2 regions of the Candidatus Clostridium radicumherbarum genome follow, and region 2 is predicted to be linked to the other one. Evidence: riboswitches for the same ligand, from Rfam matches in the RefSeq annotation. Region 2 holds a riboswitch; the other holds the start of a gene.
What was found. Region 2 has a riboswitch for glycine ahead of ACJDUH_RS05910 (GrdX family protein). Riboswitches for the same ligand answer to the same signal wherever they lie in the genome.

Region 1: linked by a shared signal. The riboswitch ahead of gcvT (glycine cleavage system aminomethyltransferase GcvT) and the one ahead of ACJDUH_RS05910 (GrdX family protein) in region 2 are both predicted to bind glycine.

Annotation. Positions count from the first base shown of each region.
Region 1 is NZ_JBJHZY010000004.1:347,396-356,388, forward strand. It holds gene glyA (serine hydroxymethyltransferase) at 1-647, opposite strand, end outside; gene lpdA (dihydrolipoyl dehydrogenase) at 746-2,140, opposite strand; gene gcvPB (aminomethyl-transferring glycine dehydrogenase subunit GcvPB) at 2,143-3,594, opposite strand; gene gcvPA (aminomethyl-transferring glycine dehydrogenase subunit GcvPA) at 3,597-4,961, opposite strand; gene gcvH (glycine cleavage system protein GcvH) at 4,964-5,347, opposite strand; gene gcvT (glycine cleavage system aminomethyltransferase GcvT) at 5,423-6,529, opposite strand; glycine riboswitch at 6,624-6,700, opposite strand; glycine riboswitch at 6,704-6,804, opposite strand; gene ACJDUH_RS17635 (M15 family metallopeptidase) at 6,901-7,812, opposite strand; gene ACJDUH_RS17640 (amidase domain-containing protein) at 7,826-8,938, opposite strand.
Region 2 is NZ_JBJHZY010000001.1:1,241,584-1,250,576, reverse strand. It holds gene ACJDUH_RS05925 (glycine/sarcosine/betaine reductase component B subunit) at 1-109, opposite strand, end outside; gene ACJDUH_RS05920 (thioredoxin family protein) at 289-621, opposite strand; gene trxB (thioredoxin-disulfide reductase) at 635-1,567, opposite strand; gene ACJDUH_RS05910 (GrdX family protein) at 1,588-1,965, opposite strand; glycine riboswitch at 2,070-2,143, opposite strand; glycine riboswitch at 2,147-2,245, opposite strand; gene ACJDUH_RS05905 (DegV family protein) at 2,369-3,208, opposite strand; gene trmL (tRNA (uridine(34)/cytosine(34)/5-carboxymethylaminomethyluridine(34)-2'-O)-methyltransferase TrmL) at 3,222-3,689, opposite strand; gene ACJDUH_RS05895 (Cof-type HAD-IIB family hydrolase) at 3,773-4,597, opposite strand; gene ACJDUH_RS05890 (N-acetylmuramoyl-L-alanine amidase family protein) at 4,692-5,708, opposite strand; tRNA gene ACJDUH_RS05885 (tRNA-Leu) at 5,783-5,867, opposite strand; gene ACJDUH_RS05880 (transglutaminase-like domain-containing protein) at 5,869-7,890, opposite strand; gene ACJDUH_RS05875 (DUF58 domain-containing protein) at 8,142-8,993, opposite strand, start outside.

The DNA.
Region 1 (8,993 bases), on a different contig from region 2:
GGTACTGGACTTGGATGTACTCCAGCAGCTATAAGACCTGCTATATGTGACATATCTACCATCATGTATGCACCAATTTCATCACAGATTTCTCTTATAGTTTTAAAATCGATTATTCTTGCATAAGCACTTGCACCAGAAACTATCATTTTAGGCTTTTCCTCAAGTGCAATTCTTCTTAATTCTTCATAATCTATTACACCCTGCTCATTTACTCCGTAGGAAATAAATTTATAAAGCTTTCCTGAAAAATTAACTGGACTTCCATGGGTTAAATGTCCACCATGTGATAAGTTCATTCCAAGCACCTTATCACCAGGTTCAAGTACAGACATATATACTCCCATGTTAGCCTGTGAGCCAGAATGAGGCTGCACGTTGGCATGTTCAGCTTCAAAAAGCTTGCACATTCTATCTCTTGCTATATTTTCAGCTACATCTACACACTCACAGCCGCCATAATATCTCTTTCCTGGATATCCTTCGGCATACTTATTAGTAAGCGGTGAACCCATAGCTTCCATTACAGCACTGCTGGTAAAGTTTTCAGATGCAATAAGTTCTATCTTATTTTCCTGTCTGTCCATTTCACTTTCAATTACATTAAATATCTCTAGGTCAACTTTTTTAACATTATCTAGATTCATTACTTTCACCCCCGTAATGCTATTTTACCACAATATTCGTAATTTTCACCACTTATTATTCCTTTAATTTTATAAAAATAACAAATTAAATTTAATTCTTACTTTTTCATTGGCATTAAATGTATTGCTTCGCCATTTATCCCCATTGCAGCCTCTAAAAACGCCTCTGAAAGAGTTGGATGAGCATGCACTGTGCTTTTAATTTCCTTTAAACTGATATTATTTGCAATTGCTAAGGTACCTTCATGAATAATATCAGAGGCATGTGGTCCCATTATATGAACTCCAATGATTTTATCCTCACTAGCTATGACTTTAACAAAACCTTCACCTTCACCTAAAGCAAGAGCTTTTCCATTTGCTCCAAACATAAATTTACTTGTTTTGTATGTAAGCCCCTTAGCCTTTGCTTCTTCCTCGGTAATGCCTACAGTTGCTATTTCAGGAAAGACGAAAATGCAGCTAGGTATTATATCACTTGGCACTTCTTCAGAAAAGCCTAAGATCTTTTCTGCTGCAAACATACCTTGATGTGAGGCTGCATGGGCAAGCATTACTTTCCCATTTACGTCTCCAATGGCATATATTCCTTTCACATTTGTTTCATAATTAGAATCAACTTTAATGCCTTTTCTATCAAAATCTACTCCTACTGCTTCTAAATTTAGGCCCTGAGTCATTGGTGATCTTCCAGCAGAAATAAGCAGTTTTTCAGCTTCCACTTTAATTTCTCCCTTTTTACCTTCACCAAAAACCACATAGCCATCTTCTTGTCTTTCAATTTTATTTACTTTAGTTCCTGTATTTATCTCTATTCCTTTTTTCTTTAATGAAACGGTAAGTCGTTTTGTAATATCCCCATCAACTTGGGCAATGATATTAGGCAAAAATTCAAGAACTGTAACTTTGGTACCTAGGGAATTAAATATACAAGCAATTTCCATACCTATTACTCCTCCGCCTATAATAGCTAGAGTTTTAGGTATGCTTTCAAAATTTAAAATATTTTCACTTGTATATATTCCTTCACTATCAGCACCTTCAATTGGAGGGATGGAAGGTGCTGAACCTGTTGCAATTATTATATTTTTTGCAGTTATTTCTTCGGTGCTTTTATCTTTTAAGTAAACTTTAATAGTATTTTTATGTTTAAACTCTGCCTTGCCATTTAAAACTAACACATTATTCGCCTTTAAAAGCTGGTCTACTCCGCCAACCAATTGATCAATTACCCCTTGTTTTCTAAGATGTATTTTAGCAACATCTACAGTTAAGGCTTCTACATTAATGCCAAATTCATCTATGTGCTTTAAAGTATTTAAAAGCTCAGCATTTCTATAAAGTGCTTTAGTAGGTATACAGCCTCTATTGAGGCATGTACCACCTAGTTTATCCATCTCAATTAAACAAACCTTTGCACCAAGCTGAGCTGCTCTAATGGCAGCTACATATCCTCCAGGACCTCCACCTATTACGACAATATCTTTTTCCATAGTTATACCTTCCATCTTAAAATTGGAGTTCTTGCGGCCTTTACTTCATCTAATCTCCTTACAACAGTGTTGTGTGGAGCTTCTTTAAGAAGCTCTGGCTTTTCTTTAGCCTCCTTAGCTATAGCAATCATTGCATCCACGAATCCGTCTAAGGTTTCAAGGCTTTCAGTTTCAGTTGGTTCTATCATTAGTGCGCTATCAACTATTAGAGGGAAATAAATTGTAGGTGGATGATAACCGTAATCTATAAGCCTCTTTGCAACATCTAAGGTTGTAACACCATTTTCTTGTATCTTAAGTCCTCCGAGTACACACTCATGCTTACATACTTTATCAAGAGTCATATAATAGTCCTTAAGTTTTTCCTTGGTATAATTTGCATTTAAAACTGCCATTTCACTTGCCTTTTTAAGGCCATCATTTCCCATAGTTAATATATAGGTATATGCTCTAACTAAAATGCCAAAATTTCCATAAAAACCCTTTACTCTTCCTATAGACAGTGGCTTATCATAGTTTAAAACAAATTTATTATCCTGCTTTTCTATTACAGGAGTTGGAAGAAAAGGAATAAGTTCTTTCTTTACTCCTACAGGACCGCTTCCAGGACCACCGCCTCCATGGGGAGTTGAAAAGGTCTTATGAAGGTTTAAATGTACTACATCAAAGCCCATATCTCCAGGTCTTGTTATTCCCATAATAGCATTAGTGTTTGCTCCATCATAATATAGCAGTCCGCCAGCTTCATGAACAAGTTTTGCTATTTCACTTATATTTTCTTCAAATAGACCTAATGTGCTTGGATTTGTAAGCATTAAACCAGCTATATCGTTTCCTAAAACTGCTTTTAAGTTTTCTAAATCCACTGCTCCTTTTTCATCAGATTTTATTTCAACTACTTCAAAATTAGCTACTGAAGCACTGGCAGGATTAGTTCCATGGGCTGAATCAGGTACTATTATCTTTTTCCTAGCATAGTCTCCCCTAGCCTCATGATAAGCTTTAATTATCATAAGCCCCGTTAGCTCTCCATGAGCACCTGCTGCTGGCTGAAGAGTGAACCCATCCATACCAACAATTTCACCTAGCATTTTACTAAGATCATACATAAGTTCAAGATTACCTTGCACTGTATTTTCAGCTTGATAAGGATGAACCTCGGTAAAGTGAGGATTTGAAGCCATATCTTCATTTATTTTAGGATTATACTTCATAGTGCAGGAACCAAGTGGATAAAAACCTGAATCCACACCATAATTTTTATTAGATAATAAGGTATAATGCCTTATAACATCTACTTCACTTACCTCAGGTAATATATATTCTTTTTCTCTAAGGAGATTCTTTGGAACTAGTTCTTCCAAATTAGAGTCAGGTACATCGCATTTTGGAAGAGAATAGGCCTTTCTGCCTTTCTTTGAAACTTCAAATATAAGTTTAGTATACTCTTTCATGCTTACCTCTTACCCTCCTTATCTTCATCTACATTTACCATTAAATTAACCAGCATATCTATTTCTTCTTTTGTTCTCTTTTCAGTTACACATAATAAAATAGAATTTTTTAACTCCTCATAATCCTTATCAAGTGAATATCCGCCAAGAATACCCTCACCTAGAAGTTTATCATTTAGAACCTCTGGATTTGCAGTTCCTGTTATAGCAAATTCCTTGAAAAATGGCTTATTAAAGGCTTTCTTATATCTACCTGTTTTAATTAATTCATTATAGGCATAGTGTGCTTTCTTCATGCTTGTTTCTGCAACTTCTCTTAAGCCCTCTTTTCCCATAACTGAAAGATAAACAGCTGCAGCTAAGGCATTTAAGGATTGATTAGAGCAGATATTTGAAGTAGCTTTTTCTCTTCTTATATGCTGTTCTCTTGCCTGCAGTGTAAGCACAAAGGCTCTCTTACCGTCTATATCTTCTGTTTCACCAACTATTCTACCAGGCATTTTTCTCATTTGTTTCGTAGTAGTTGCCATAAAGCCTAGATATGGTCCTCCAAAATTCATTGGATTTCCTAATGCTTGCCCATCTCCTACAACAATATCTGCACCAATTTCTCCAGGAGTCTTTAATACTGAAAGTGAAATTGGATCTACATTCATTATTAGTAAGGATTTATTTCCATGAGTTACTTTTTCCACTTCTGTTAAGTCTTCTATTACTCCAAAGAAATTAGGATTTTGGACTATAACAGCTGCAGAATTATTGTTTAAATTAGCTTTAAGACTTTCAATATCAGTTTCCCCATCTTTTGTTTCTATTTCTACTAGCTCATCACCATGAAATCTCATATAGGTTTTTAATACTTTTCTAATTTCAGGATGTACGGCTTTAGATACTAATACTGTTTTACGTTTTGTATTTTCTGAGGCCATCATTGCAGCTTCTGCGCAGGCAGTTGCTCCATCATACATAGATGCATTTGCTACGTCCATTCCAGTTAATTCGGCAATCATAGTCTGATATTCAAAAATAGCCTGAAGGGTACCCTGGCTTATCTCCGGCTGATAAGGTGTATATGCAGTATAAAACTCTGATCTTGAAGTAATGTGCTTAACAACTGATGGAATATAATGATCGTAGGAACCAGCACCTAAAAAGCATACTAAGTCCTCACTGTCAAGATTTTTACTTGCAAGTGCCTTAACTTTTTTACTAACCTCAAGCTCAGACATGGGCTCATTTAGATTAAGTTTTCTTTTTAATCTTAAATCTTCTGGAATATCCTTAAAAAGATCTTCTAATGAGTTCATACCTAAGCTGTCAAGCATCTTTTCCTCATCTAAACTACTGTTAGGTATATATGGAAACATTATTAAGCCTCCTCATTACATAATTTTTCATAGGAATCAGCATTCATAAGTCCTTGAAGTTGACTATTATTTAATATTTCAGCACATACCATCCAATTTTCAAAAGCATCTTCATTCACTAATTCTGGATTGTCTACAATTGCTTCGTTTACTTCAAGTATTTTCCCGTCAATTGGCATAAATACATCTGAAGCTGCTTTAACTGACTCAATTGTTCCAAAGGTGTCACCTTCACTAATTTCACTGTCTACTTCTGGTAATTCCACATAAACGATGCTTCCTAATGCATGCTGAGCAAAATCTGTAATTCCGATATAAGCCTTTTCTCCTTCAACTCTTACCCATTCATGTTCCTTTGTGTACAATAATTCTTTTAATACTTTCATTTTAATTTCCTCCTCATTATTAATACTTACTAGTTTATGCGGCACGGTGTAGTCCATCTAGGACTTTAACGGCCTTTATTTTTTGTAATTTTTTGTATAAAACTTCTTGCTTATAACTTCTGCCTTTAATGATTTATTTCTTACTTGTACATTTATTTCAGTTCCTAATTCTGTGTAATTTGATTCAATAAGCGCAAGTCCAATATTTTTCTTCAAAGTTGGTGAAAAATACCCAGTAGTCACAAATCCAATATTTTTTCCTTCAGCAAAAACTTCATAGCCATGTCTTGGAATTCCTCTGTCCTTCATTTCGAACCCAACCAGCTTTCTCTTAAGCCCTTCTTCCTTTTGTTTAGCTAAAGCCTCTTTACCTATGAAGTTTTCTTTGTTTAACTTAACAAAAAAGCCCAGGCCTGCTTCAAGTGGTGTAATATCTTTTGTAATTTCATTACCATATAGTGGCAGTGTTGCTTCGAATCTTAAGGTGTCTCTGCAGCCAAGCCCCGCTGGTACCAGCCCGTAAACCTTTCCAGTCTCAAGAAGACTTTCCCAAATAGTTTCTATATTTTTATTCTCTGTATATATTTCGAATCCATCCTCACCAGTATATCCTGTTCTTGAAACTAAGCATTTAATACCTGCTATTGATACATCTTTTTTACAATAGAAAAACTTTATATCATCTAAGTTTTCAGTTGTTAAATTTTGAAGTATTTCTTGAGCCTTAGGACCCTGCAGCGCAACTTCAGAAACTTCATTTGAAACATTTATAATTTCTACCTGAAACTTGCCTTTATTTTGAAGCATCCATTCATAATCTTTATCTACGTTACTAGCATTTACTACTAGTAGGTAGTTTTCATTGTTAAACTTGTAAACTAATAGGTCATCAACTACACCGCCATTCTCATAGCACATAAAGGAGTAAATAACTTGATTTTCATTTAAAACACTTATATCATTAGTTACTAGATTTTGAACAAAGTCAAAGGCTTCTTTTCCTTTTACTTCAACCTCTCCCATATGAGATACATCAAATAAACCAGCTTTGTTTCTTACTGCTTCATGTTCCTCAATAATCCCTTCATATTGAACTGGAAGACACCAGCCGGCAAACTCTATTAGTTTTCCTCCATACTTTTCATGTGCATTATACAGCGCTGTTTTTTTAAGGTTTTCCATAACGCATTCTCCCTTCAATTATGTATTTATTTGCTTTATTAATTAAAATAAAAAGAGATATGATGGCAAAGCAATGCTGCAAGCCTTCATATCTCTCTGTATATTTACCTGAAAGTTTTAATACCCTAAGAGTATTTTTCTTCTTCGGTGCCATTTCTGAACTTTCCAGAGTTCCATCCATTAACGGTTGTTTTGCCTGAAAGCTTCTAAACCAATCGGCAATTAGTTTATTTCTTCTTCGGCTATCTCTGATAGATATCTCCCGCTAATATCATCTGATATATTAATATTAAATTTTTAATATTTATAATTTAAATATATACTATTAGGAATATTGTGTCAATTTAATTAATAAATTAACAATCTATTTGTTATAGTACCTTATTTATATTTTCAATTACTTCTTTAATCCGTAAATTATCTAAAGGAATTCCCTTGTACCAAACATCATTATCCCCAATATTCTTACTGAAATATCTTGCCTTTAAAATAACTTCGGGCCTATATTCAAAATGAAGAATATCGAAATGATTCCATTTACCACCCCAAATAAAATTATGATTTTCAAAAATACTTACTAATTCCTTTGGATAGGTTAAAAGTCTTTTTTCACCCTCCTTGATAGATGCCCATTTCCAGTAATCGTACTTGCTGCTGGCAAGGTCTATTGCAATTCCAAAGGCATGTGGACTTAGCCTATTTGTTCCAGCTATATTTCTATAATTAAAGGTGCCGCATGTTGGATATAGTGCTCTTCTTATATTGTCCTTTCCCAATGACTGAGCTTCCCGTACAGCAGCACTTAATTCCTTTGCTGCATTATTATTTCCATTAAATTGTAGAAAAGCATAACCAATATTGGCTTTTTTAAGATTAGCTTCAACTGAGCTTTTTGTACTTCCATAAACTTCTTTGAGAAGCTCATAATTTCTAAACCTTCCAGGATCATAATTCTTTTCCATTAGCCCAGTGGGAAAATCTAATGGATAGAGTTGTTCCAAAGTATCTTGCAAATCAGCATTGTTAATTTTTTCTTCAATTGACTTTGTTTTTTTATCATCATATAATATCTTTTTTCCTGATTTCATATTTATATAGATTATCCCATTTTCTTTTACTTCAAAACCAGTAATGTACTCAGGGTAGGCAAGTGTCAAACATAATAGATCCTGCTTAATGACAATATTATTTTTATCTCCTAAGGCTTTAATAGGAATCTTTAAATTCAAAAACAAAATTATTATTAGACAAAAGCTAAAGCTCTTTTTAATGCTGCTTATCATTTTGAAAATCCTCCTAATAATGTACTCTTACCAGCCAAAATTTTATGTTTTTATCGCTCCAACCTAAGTCCCAAGGCACTTTGTTTCTATCTGTATTATGGCAGCTTACTAAGGAATATCCTTTGGAATCAGCACCTGTTACAACTGAAATATGTGTAATATCGCCCTTTTTTTCATAAGCAATAAAATCCCCTGGCAGAAGTTTATAGGATGCTTTAACCACCTTTTCATAACTTCCATAAGCTATAAGTGAGGCTCTTCCGCTGTAAAGCATGTAACTTTTAAAGCCATCTGCATTAAGCCAGGCCCTTGAACCTGTGCCCCTTTCATAATTCCAAGCACCATTTTTCTTGAATTTCCCACCCTCAAATAACATCTGAGATGCGAAATTAGCACAATCTCCCCCTAAAGAATTAAAGTCTCTATATTTATTATTATATTTAAAGCCATATCTTTCTTCGCTTGCTGCTCCGCAATACTTTTCAGCATAATCTATAACATCTACTCTCCTTTTATTTAAGCCTCCAAAATCTCTAATACCATTGTTTAAAATAAATTGTTTTATGTCATCTGCTTTAAGGCTGTTAATATTTAATGAATCAGCAAAAGGGTCCTTATACCATTCTTTTGAAATCTTCCAATTATTATTTTTATTTGTTAAATTGATAACATGAGATGTTCCAATCTTAAAGCTATTAATAATATTACTTTCATTTTCGTAACTATATTTGTATTCAGTTGAACAAAGGAGATAAGCTGAAAAATTATATCCCTTTCCTGTTATTTTTTTAATTATTACTTTTGGATTTATTTCAAGAAATTTTACTCCTTGTTTTTCACTCCAATTTGTGATGTATTTTGATTTTTTAATTTCATGTTCATAAGCCCATGTACCATATAAGGTATTTCTATCATATATTGACTCAATGAATTCTAAATCTCCGTTTATTAGTGCCTTATTTCTATGCTCATATATTTGCTCTATTGCCTTAGAAGCATCCGCCTTTGTAAAACCTTCATCAGCTAAGGCTTTATATTTATTAATAAATTGAATTAATATAATAAAAATAAAACAGACAGCAATAACTAAAATAAATTTTTTGACTCTTCCTAATACCACCAGCATCACTCCTCTTATTTTAAGAAGCCAAATTATTTTCAATAATTTTATATAGATAATA
Region 2 (8,993 bases):
CTTCATTTAATAACTCTTCTTTATTTACATAAAGAATTCCATTTTCCACCTTAGTTTCAGCTCCAAATTGAAGATCCTTTATATAAATTTTACCAAGTTCTAAACGCAAAGCTGTCACCTCCTTATTAAAATAAATTTATAATTAACAATTAATAATTTTAATTTATTAATTGTAATTCATTATTGTAGTAGATTTTGGATTGTTTGTTAATTGACAAATTATCTTTTATGTATTTTGAACAATGAAAGTATAATCAGTTATGTTTTCATTGTTCATTTTTTTATGAATTATAGTGTTTCATAAACACTCTTTAAAAAATTTTCTACATCATCTAAACTGCTTATTTTGTCAGGTGTAATTGTGCTGACCTTTTCGCCATTTTTATAAATTATCATTGTAGGAAGTCCTAATACCTTTTGGCCAATTGCAAGCCTTCTAGCACTGCTTATATTAAGACTAGAAAATTTTATTTTATCACCATATTTATGTTCTAATTCATGTACTCCAGGCATTAGTTCCTTGCAGATTTCACATTTATCTCCCCAAAAGTCAACAAATACAGGCATCTCAGTGTAATTTAATACCTCTGTCTCAAAATTATCCTTGTTTAATTCTAACATTTTCTTTTACCTCCTAAATTTCATTAAATTCATTTTCTAAATAATGCTCTGCATTAGTTGCAGCTATTGCTCCATCTGCAGCAGCTGTAATAACCTGTCTTAAGGACTTTCTTCTAACGTCTCCTGCTGCAAATACTCCAGGCACATTAGTTTTCATTTCTTCATCAGTAATTATATACCCTGTTTCATCCAAATTTATTTTGCCTGTGAAAAGTTCTGTAATTGGTAGATATCCTACAAAAACAAAGCATCCATCGACCTTTAAATCACTAGCTTCCCCTGTCTTAACGTTTTTAAGTACTAGCCCTTCTAATATCTCATCTCCATTAGCTTTTTCAACTACGGAATCATAAATAATATTTATTTTAGGATTGTTAAAAACTTTGTCTTGTATGGATTTTGCTCCTCTAAATTGGTCTCTTCTATGAATGATTGTTACATTTTCTGCAAACTTAGTTAAATAAATAGATTCTGTAAGTGCAGAATCACCACCACCTACTACAGCAACATCCAGCTCTGTGAAAAAGTCAGCATCACAAGTTGCACAATAAGATACGCCTTTACCTCTAAGTTCTAACTCGTTTTCGAACCCAGCAAGCCTAGGATATGCTCCTGTTGCTATTATTATTGTCTTAGCTTCATATGTTTCTTTCTTACCTATAAGCTTTTTGATTTTACCTGAAAAATCAACTTCAGTTATTTCATCTTTAACAAATTTAGTACCAAACTCTTCTGCTTGTTTTCTCATTCTTTCAATTAAAGATGGACCAGTACAATCCTCTATAGAACCTGGATAATTCTCAAGTTCATCAGTAGTTGCAGTCTGCCCTCCAAATTTTGCTCTTTCAATAAGTAAAGTATCCATTTTTGATCTTGCAGCATAAAGACCTGCTGATAAACCTCCAGGTCCCCCGCCTATTATTATAGTATCGTAAATATGTGCCATGTACTTACCTCCTTTAAAAATTAATTAATGGCATTATATATAATATCAAAGTCTATTAATTGGAAATCATTCAATATGCTCTCATTCCAATTAGGAATGCCAAAATCCTTCATGAACTTATTAGTAGTACTGATACTATTCTCTATAAGCTCTAGGGATTCCATATCTATATTATTTTCCTTTTGTTTAGATATTATAATCGTTCTAAAAGGCATTTCATTTGGTTTAATGCTGCTTATTAAAGGATGTGTCAGGAGCCTATGATTGTTATGAACGTAGTCTCTAGCCTTAATTAAAACATCAACAGCACTTCCATTAATGAAATTTACAGAAAACTTATTTCCTAAATTTTCTTCTACCAAAGTATTATTGGTTACAACAATAATTGATTCAATCATACATTATTCTCCAAATTATGTATAGGTTTTCAAGAAAAATATAATATAATTCTTGTACAGTCATAAAACAAAAAAGACAAAGTACAAAGCCTTACGCCATTGTACTCTGTCTTTTAACCTGAGAGATTTACTCCTTCGGTGATGAACTTCTAATTTAAATAGTTCAAGCTTTCCAGAGATATGTCCACTTTCGATACTTTTGCCTGAGAGCTTCACAGGTTTTAGGCTTTCCTGCTTATTCCTTCGGCTATCATAAATGATTATCTCTCGAAAGTTTCATCCATCAATATTATATAGGTATTATTTCCTTAATGTTATTATATTATATACATAATAAAATTGCTATAGTTTTTTGAATTAATTTCTCTCAAAATTTATGAGTGCTGAATATAATATTTCAGAATTAATAATTCTCAATGAAAAAAATACCGCTTGCACCACTTCCTGAATGAGTACCAACTACACATCCTACTTCACATTCAACAAATTCCCTGCAATTTAATACCTGGTATTCCTTTAAAACCTCATAGACGTCCTTATTATCAGCTTGCAGTAAAAATGAAGGCTCATTGTCCTTGATACCTTTTTTCTCAACATAATCTACTATGGTTTTGCTAGCTTTCTTGCTTCCTCTAACCTTGTCCATTACAGCTATTTCCCCATCTTTTATCTCTAGAATTAATCTTAAGCCTAATATGCTGCCAACCATTCCTGCTGTCTTTGATAGCCGGCCTCCCTTAACTAGGTTTTCTAAGCTTTCAAAGGATAGCGCACTTTTTACATGAGGAATAATTTCCATAAGCTTTTTATTTATTTCCTCAAAGGAGTAATTTAATTCTCTTAAAATACAGGCTTTATAAACTAAAAGACCAAGGCCCGAAGTAACATTTAAACTATCTATAACAAAAACATCCCCGCTTTGCAGCATATCTTTAGCAATACATGCTGATTGGTATGTCCCACTCATTTTAGATGAAATATGTATTGATAGTATTTTATAACCTTCTTCTAAATATTTTTTATAACATTCATAAAAGCTTTGAGGATTGATTTGTGATGTAGTAGGAAAAACATCAGAAGTTTTTATTTTCTGTAAAAATTCAGGGAGTTTTATATCTACTCCATCTCTATAAGTGACCTTTCCAAAATGTACTGTAAGGGGGAGTACCTCTATGTCATATTTATTTATAATATCTAATGGCAAATCTGAGGTACTATCAGTAACTATTTTAATCTTATCCATTTTATTTCTCCTCCTACTTCATGTTTGGAAAATTCATTTGTCTTAATGCTTCATAAGCTAGGATAGCTGCAGTGTTGGAGAGATTTAAAGATCTTGTACTGCTTTCAAGCATTGGAACCCTTATTAGATTATCTAGGTTGTCATTACGAATATAATCGGGCAGCCCAGCTGTTTCTTTTCCGAATATAATAAAATCTCCCTCTTTGTAACTTACTTCAGTATAAAACTTTTTGCCTTTTGTAGTAGAAAAATAGAAATTCCCTTCAGGATACTTTTTTCTAAAATCCTCGTAAGACTCATGTACCTCCATATCCAAATATGTCCAGTAATCTAATCCAGCCCTTTTTAAATGCTTTTCCTCAAGACTAAAGCCAAGAGGTTTAATCAGATGTAATTTAGAATTAGTTAATACACAAGTTCTAGCAATATTTCCTGTATTTTGTGGAATTTCAGGCTCAAACAAAACAATATTTAAATTCAAATTTATTTTCATCTCCTCAATAAATCCTTAAATCTTCACTATATATATATTATATTATTGTTTAATTCTAGTAAAGATAGCTATTAATTATGTAAAATTAGTTCATCAATAGCTTTTGCCACCCCATCATCATCGTTAGTGGAAGTAACATAATCTGCTGCTTCTTTTACAAATTCTTCTGCATTTCCCATTGCCACACCCGTCCCAGCATATTTAATCATAGACAAGTCATTTTCATTATCCCCTATGCACATTATCTCTTCTTTGTTTATATTATAGAATCCTGCCAAAACTTCTACAGCTCTTCCCTTAGAAACTCCTTTGTTCATTACCTCAAAATTATTCTTATTAGAACTTACAACTTCTAGTTCTCCATTATTTTTGAGCTCTATTTTTGCTGCCTGAATTTTTTCTATATCCTCGTCAATACATATACACTTCAATATTTCATCTTCATATTTATCAAAAATAATATTCCAATCATCTACAATTTGTATATCTATTTGCCTGTCCTTTGGCAGTGTCTTATTCATATTGGCATAGCTTTGTGATGAATATATTATTTTTTCTGTAAAAACAGTATTGGGAGAATTAAAATGTGGGTAAATTTTATACTTCCTAAGAACATTTAAGACCTCTTCACATTTTCTCTTACCAAGTACAGCTTTATATATTATTTCATCTCTGTCCTTTTCACGAATGTAGGATCCATTTGTAGCAATGATAGGAACCTTTATTCCTATTAAATCAGCAAAATATCTAGCTGAAGTGAATATTCTTCCTGTACAAATAGTAACTTTTACACCTTTGTCATGAGCTTTTTTAATAGTATCTAAGTTTTTTTTACTTATCTCACCTCTGGTATTTAAAAGTGTACCATCCATATCCATACATAACAGCTTAATCATCTTTAAATATCTGCCTCCTTCGTTAGTTCATATGTAATATATTATAGCAAAAATATTGCTTCAAAACAAAAACACGGGAATAACCCGTGTTAAATTAGTTATTATTTTTCTGAAAATATTTAATAACTCCCTTAGCTATATTATCTCCATAATTTCTAAGAACATTATCCTGAGTTAATTTATTTCTATCTTCGGTATTACTTATAAATCCACATTCTAAAAGTACACTAGGTATATTGCTATATCTTAATACTGCAAAGTTCTGTCTAAGAATACCTACATTCTTCCAAGAATCGCTTTTCACAAGTTCACTTTGCATAGTTTTTGCAAGTCTAATTCTTTCTTCAGTTTGAAATCCATTAGGATCATAATAATAACTAGAAACACCACAGTATTTACTCTCTTTGTTCTCATTAACATGTACTGATACAAAGATATCAGCTAAAGACGAATTTGTAATATCTCCAATTTCTTTAAGTGGTAATAATTTGTCTTCATCTCTTGTTAAAATTACTTTAATGCCGCTGAATTCAAGCTGATCAGCAGCGTAATTTGCAATCTTTAAATTGATATCCTTCTCATATAAACTGCCATAATTGGCTCCCTTATCAACACCGCCGTGGCCTGGATCAATTACAACACTATGAGTAAAAGGCTTGTCCACTTTTGAAATAAGAATAATAATATTTTTCTTATTGTTCCTATCAATACTTACAAAATTATTATGCTCTAGCTTTTTTTTAATCTTTAGAATGTAACCATCTTTTGTAATGTTATAACCAAGATCCTGGTCTTGTAATTTCTTGTCTCCATTAAGATTTATACTTTCTGCCTCATCCTTTTTTAGGTTGATGTTAATATAATCTTTATTGTCTTCTAAGTTTAATTTTTCAATTTCTCTATCGCAGCTAATAATGTATTTTTTAAAATAACTGCTCTCTGAAATAGAGATATTTCCCTGGTTACCAGCAGCTAATACCATTTTAATGACTTGAGAATTGCTTGTACTATGCATACGGATGTTAATTGCATAAATCAAATTAATACTTATTGCTAAAAAAATAAAACAGCTCAAAGTTAATTTTTTTATACTTTCTAGTTTATTATTCATATCCCACCTTCCAATTATGTTTATTTAAATTAATACCACCGATAAATGCTTATCAGTGGTAATTATTTTTAAATTGGTGCAGAAGATGGGATTTGAACCCACACGTGGTTAAACACTGGCTTCTGAGACCAGCCTGTCTGCCAATTCCAGCACTTCTGCGTTATGTGTTAATATTTTTAATACTCTTATATAATATCATAATTTTGTTTCTAATTAAAGAGATTTTACCTATATAGTAATATTTTTTTATGAAATAAATAAATTTATTTTGTCTTTTTGCTAGATAGCTTTCAATAAACTTAAAAAAATCTTCTCTGTTAAATTCCTGCACACCTATGCCGCCGAAGTATTCGTCATAGGCTAGCTTACATATTTCCTTTAACTTTAATGAAAGTACACTCTCTAATGAATCAATAAACTCCAGATCTGTCAAAGTTTCTGGCTTTTTAATACCTAAAGCTTCAACCCTTTCTAGTGAATATTTATATAGAGGAACTATACTGGGCTTCTTCAATATAGCATGTTTCTTAATTTTAAAGTTAAAAATAAATAGTAAGTTTAATAATATAATTAGTAAAATTGCATAAATAATATACAATATACTTTGGTTTATTCCTTTTTTTGAAGTATTAGCACCAATATCTCCTGCCTCTTCTTTAGCTCCTTTACTTGGAGCCTGTTTTCCGTTATTGGCATTACCGTTTTGTGTAAAAATACTACCTTTGTCAGCCTCTTCTTCCTTGTGAATGTATTCAACAGCATTTGGAACTGCATCAACTGTATACCAGAGTCCTGATGTAGGAGTCTGCATGTAAAGAACTTCAGTCCATGCATGGGCATCTTCATTTTTAACCTCATATAAGCCATTGTTGTCTTTTTCATTTACCATATTAAAGCCTTCCACATATCTAGCTGGAATGCCTGCAATTCTGCACATAATGGTTTCTGCTGTTGCAAAGTAAGTACAGTACCCCTTTTTCTCTGTAAATAAAAAATAATCAAGGAATTCTTGCCCATCTGGTACATTAGAAACCTTTAAACTATATTTATAATTTGATTTTAAGTAGTTATTTATTGCTTGAATCTTTTCATAATTATACTTTTTATCTTTTGTTAGAGAATAAACTAAATCATATATTCTTGAGCTTAGATTATCAGGCAGCTCTAGATACTTCTTATACCAATCATTATAATATAGGGTTCCTACTTCATTTTTATCAGTACTAATACCATAATCATGGATATTTAATCCATAGCCATTTAATTTATAAAAACTAATTTGATAGGGTTTTTTCACAACGCTGCTCGTTACAAAGGTTGGGATATCATCATAGAAGATATTACCTTTCTCTACTACTGCATTATAGGCATATTCAGGCGTAAATAAAGTAGAGCTGTTTAAACCTTCAGGATATATTGTTAAAGACTTACTTTCACCTATAAAGCTCTTAGAAAAATTATCTTGAAACATTGACATGTTCTTATCGCTCTGCAGATAATACTTAACATTACTATTAGACCAATTAAATCCATTATAAAAGTCCTTTACATCACCTTTAAGATAATATGTGCCATCACTTTTAACCCTAAAAGCAAGGTTTTTATCAACTGTTACTGGCCCCCCAAGTTTGTTTCCATTTTTGTTATAACCCGAAAAAGATAAATCATATTTGAGTTTTACTGCCTTACTTGTATCTGCTTCACCATTTTCTACATATTTATTTACGAATTTTCCTTTTATATCTGCACTGTATTTTCCTTTAAAGTTCTGGGGAAGAAAATCAGTAATCCCAGCAATTATAACGCATAAAATGATGGTATATAAAAAAATTCTTTGGCTTTTAATATTTACTTTTACACCTTTTTTGTTTAGCTTTCTAACATTTTTCTTGAAGGAATTAATACAATAGGTGATTAATGTAACCAATATATAATAAAATAAAAATTTTTTAATTTCATCAGTATATCCAAGATACCAAAGTGTAGTTATTATGGCGAAATTAAATATTAATATAGAGTTTAAGAGTCCTTTTGTAGTAAAAAAGATTATTAAAAATATAATCATGGGCAGTATTAAAATAAAAATAGGTTTATAGTATATAAAGCCTGTTGGCATGGCCTGACTAACTAAATCGTTAATATATATAATATTATTAATAATCTGTTCCTCAATTAGCTTCATTACATAGCCGGAATTTAAAAAATAATATATTGCTGCTCCAAATATTATAATTAAAGTAAAGAAAAACTTAAAAATTTTTTTCTTTAAAACGCTGTGACAAAACCAATATACAATAAAGCCTATTAGCATCAAGATACTTACATATAGATAATTAAATTTTTCTATTTTGTAGCAGATTTTAATAAGAGTAAGTATGACTAACATATTCACATATATTAAAAATATGAACATTTTATTCTCTTTAATAAAGCTCATATCTTCACCTTACTTTCCTGTTTATTTATTATGTCTAACAAGCTAAGACATTCAATCTGCGACTTTTTTAATATTTCATTATAAGTAATATCCTTTAAAGAGAAAGTCGAATAAAAAACAGTAATATTATACCCTTTGTCTTTTAATAATAATAAATTGTCTTTTAATTCCCTGTTAACATTTGTAGTAATAATACCAATCCAGCTTAATGCAGGTATTTTATTTATATTAGAATTAATAAACATTGAAAAATCATTTTCACCATCACTTTTTTGGGTTAGGAAAAACTCCATTAACTCATTAAAGTCATTTCTGCTCTTTATTTCAAAAGTTCTAGGCAATTTTGTGTTAATAAATAATTTAGTTTTTATTCCTCTTAATTGCATATGACTTATTACTGAAGCACACAAATCTATTAACTGCTCTTCTTTTATCTCGTCTTCTGAAATTAATATGTTTGATTTACTCATATCAAGAAAAATATTACTTTCTTCCCCAGAAACTAAATCTGGGTTTTTCACATACAACTCACCGTGCTTTGCACTTACTTTCCAATTAACCTTTTTTAAATTGTCACCTATATTATATTTTCTTATTTCTTTTGTACTATATAAGTCTTCAATATTACTTATATTGCTTATAGCATTTTTGAAAATATCACTACCATTTGAAGTAAACTTTGAAATTTCATATACCTTAGGATAGACCTTAATAGGTATATCTAAGTTAATATTTCTTTTTCTCTCAAAAATAGAAAATAAATCACTTACCTTTATACTCATTTCTCCAAAATTATACAGTCCTCTTTTATTAAATTTTACTACGTTTCTAATCCACACACTATCAGC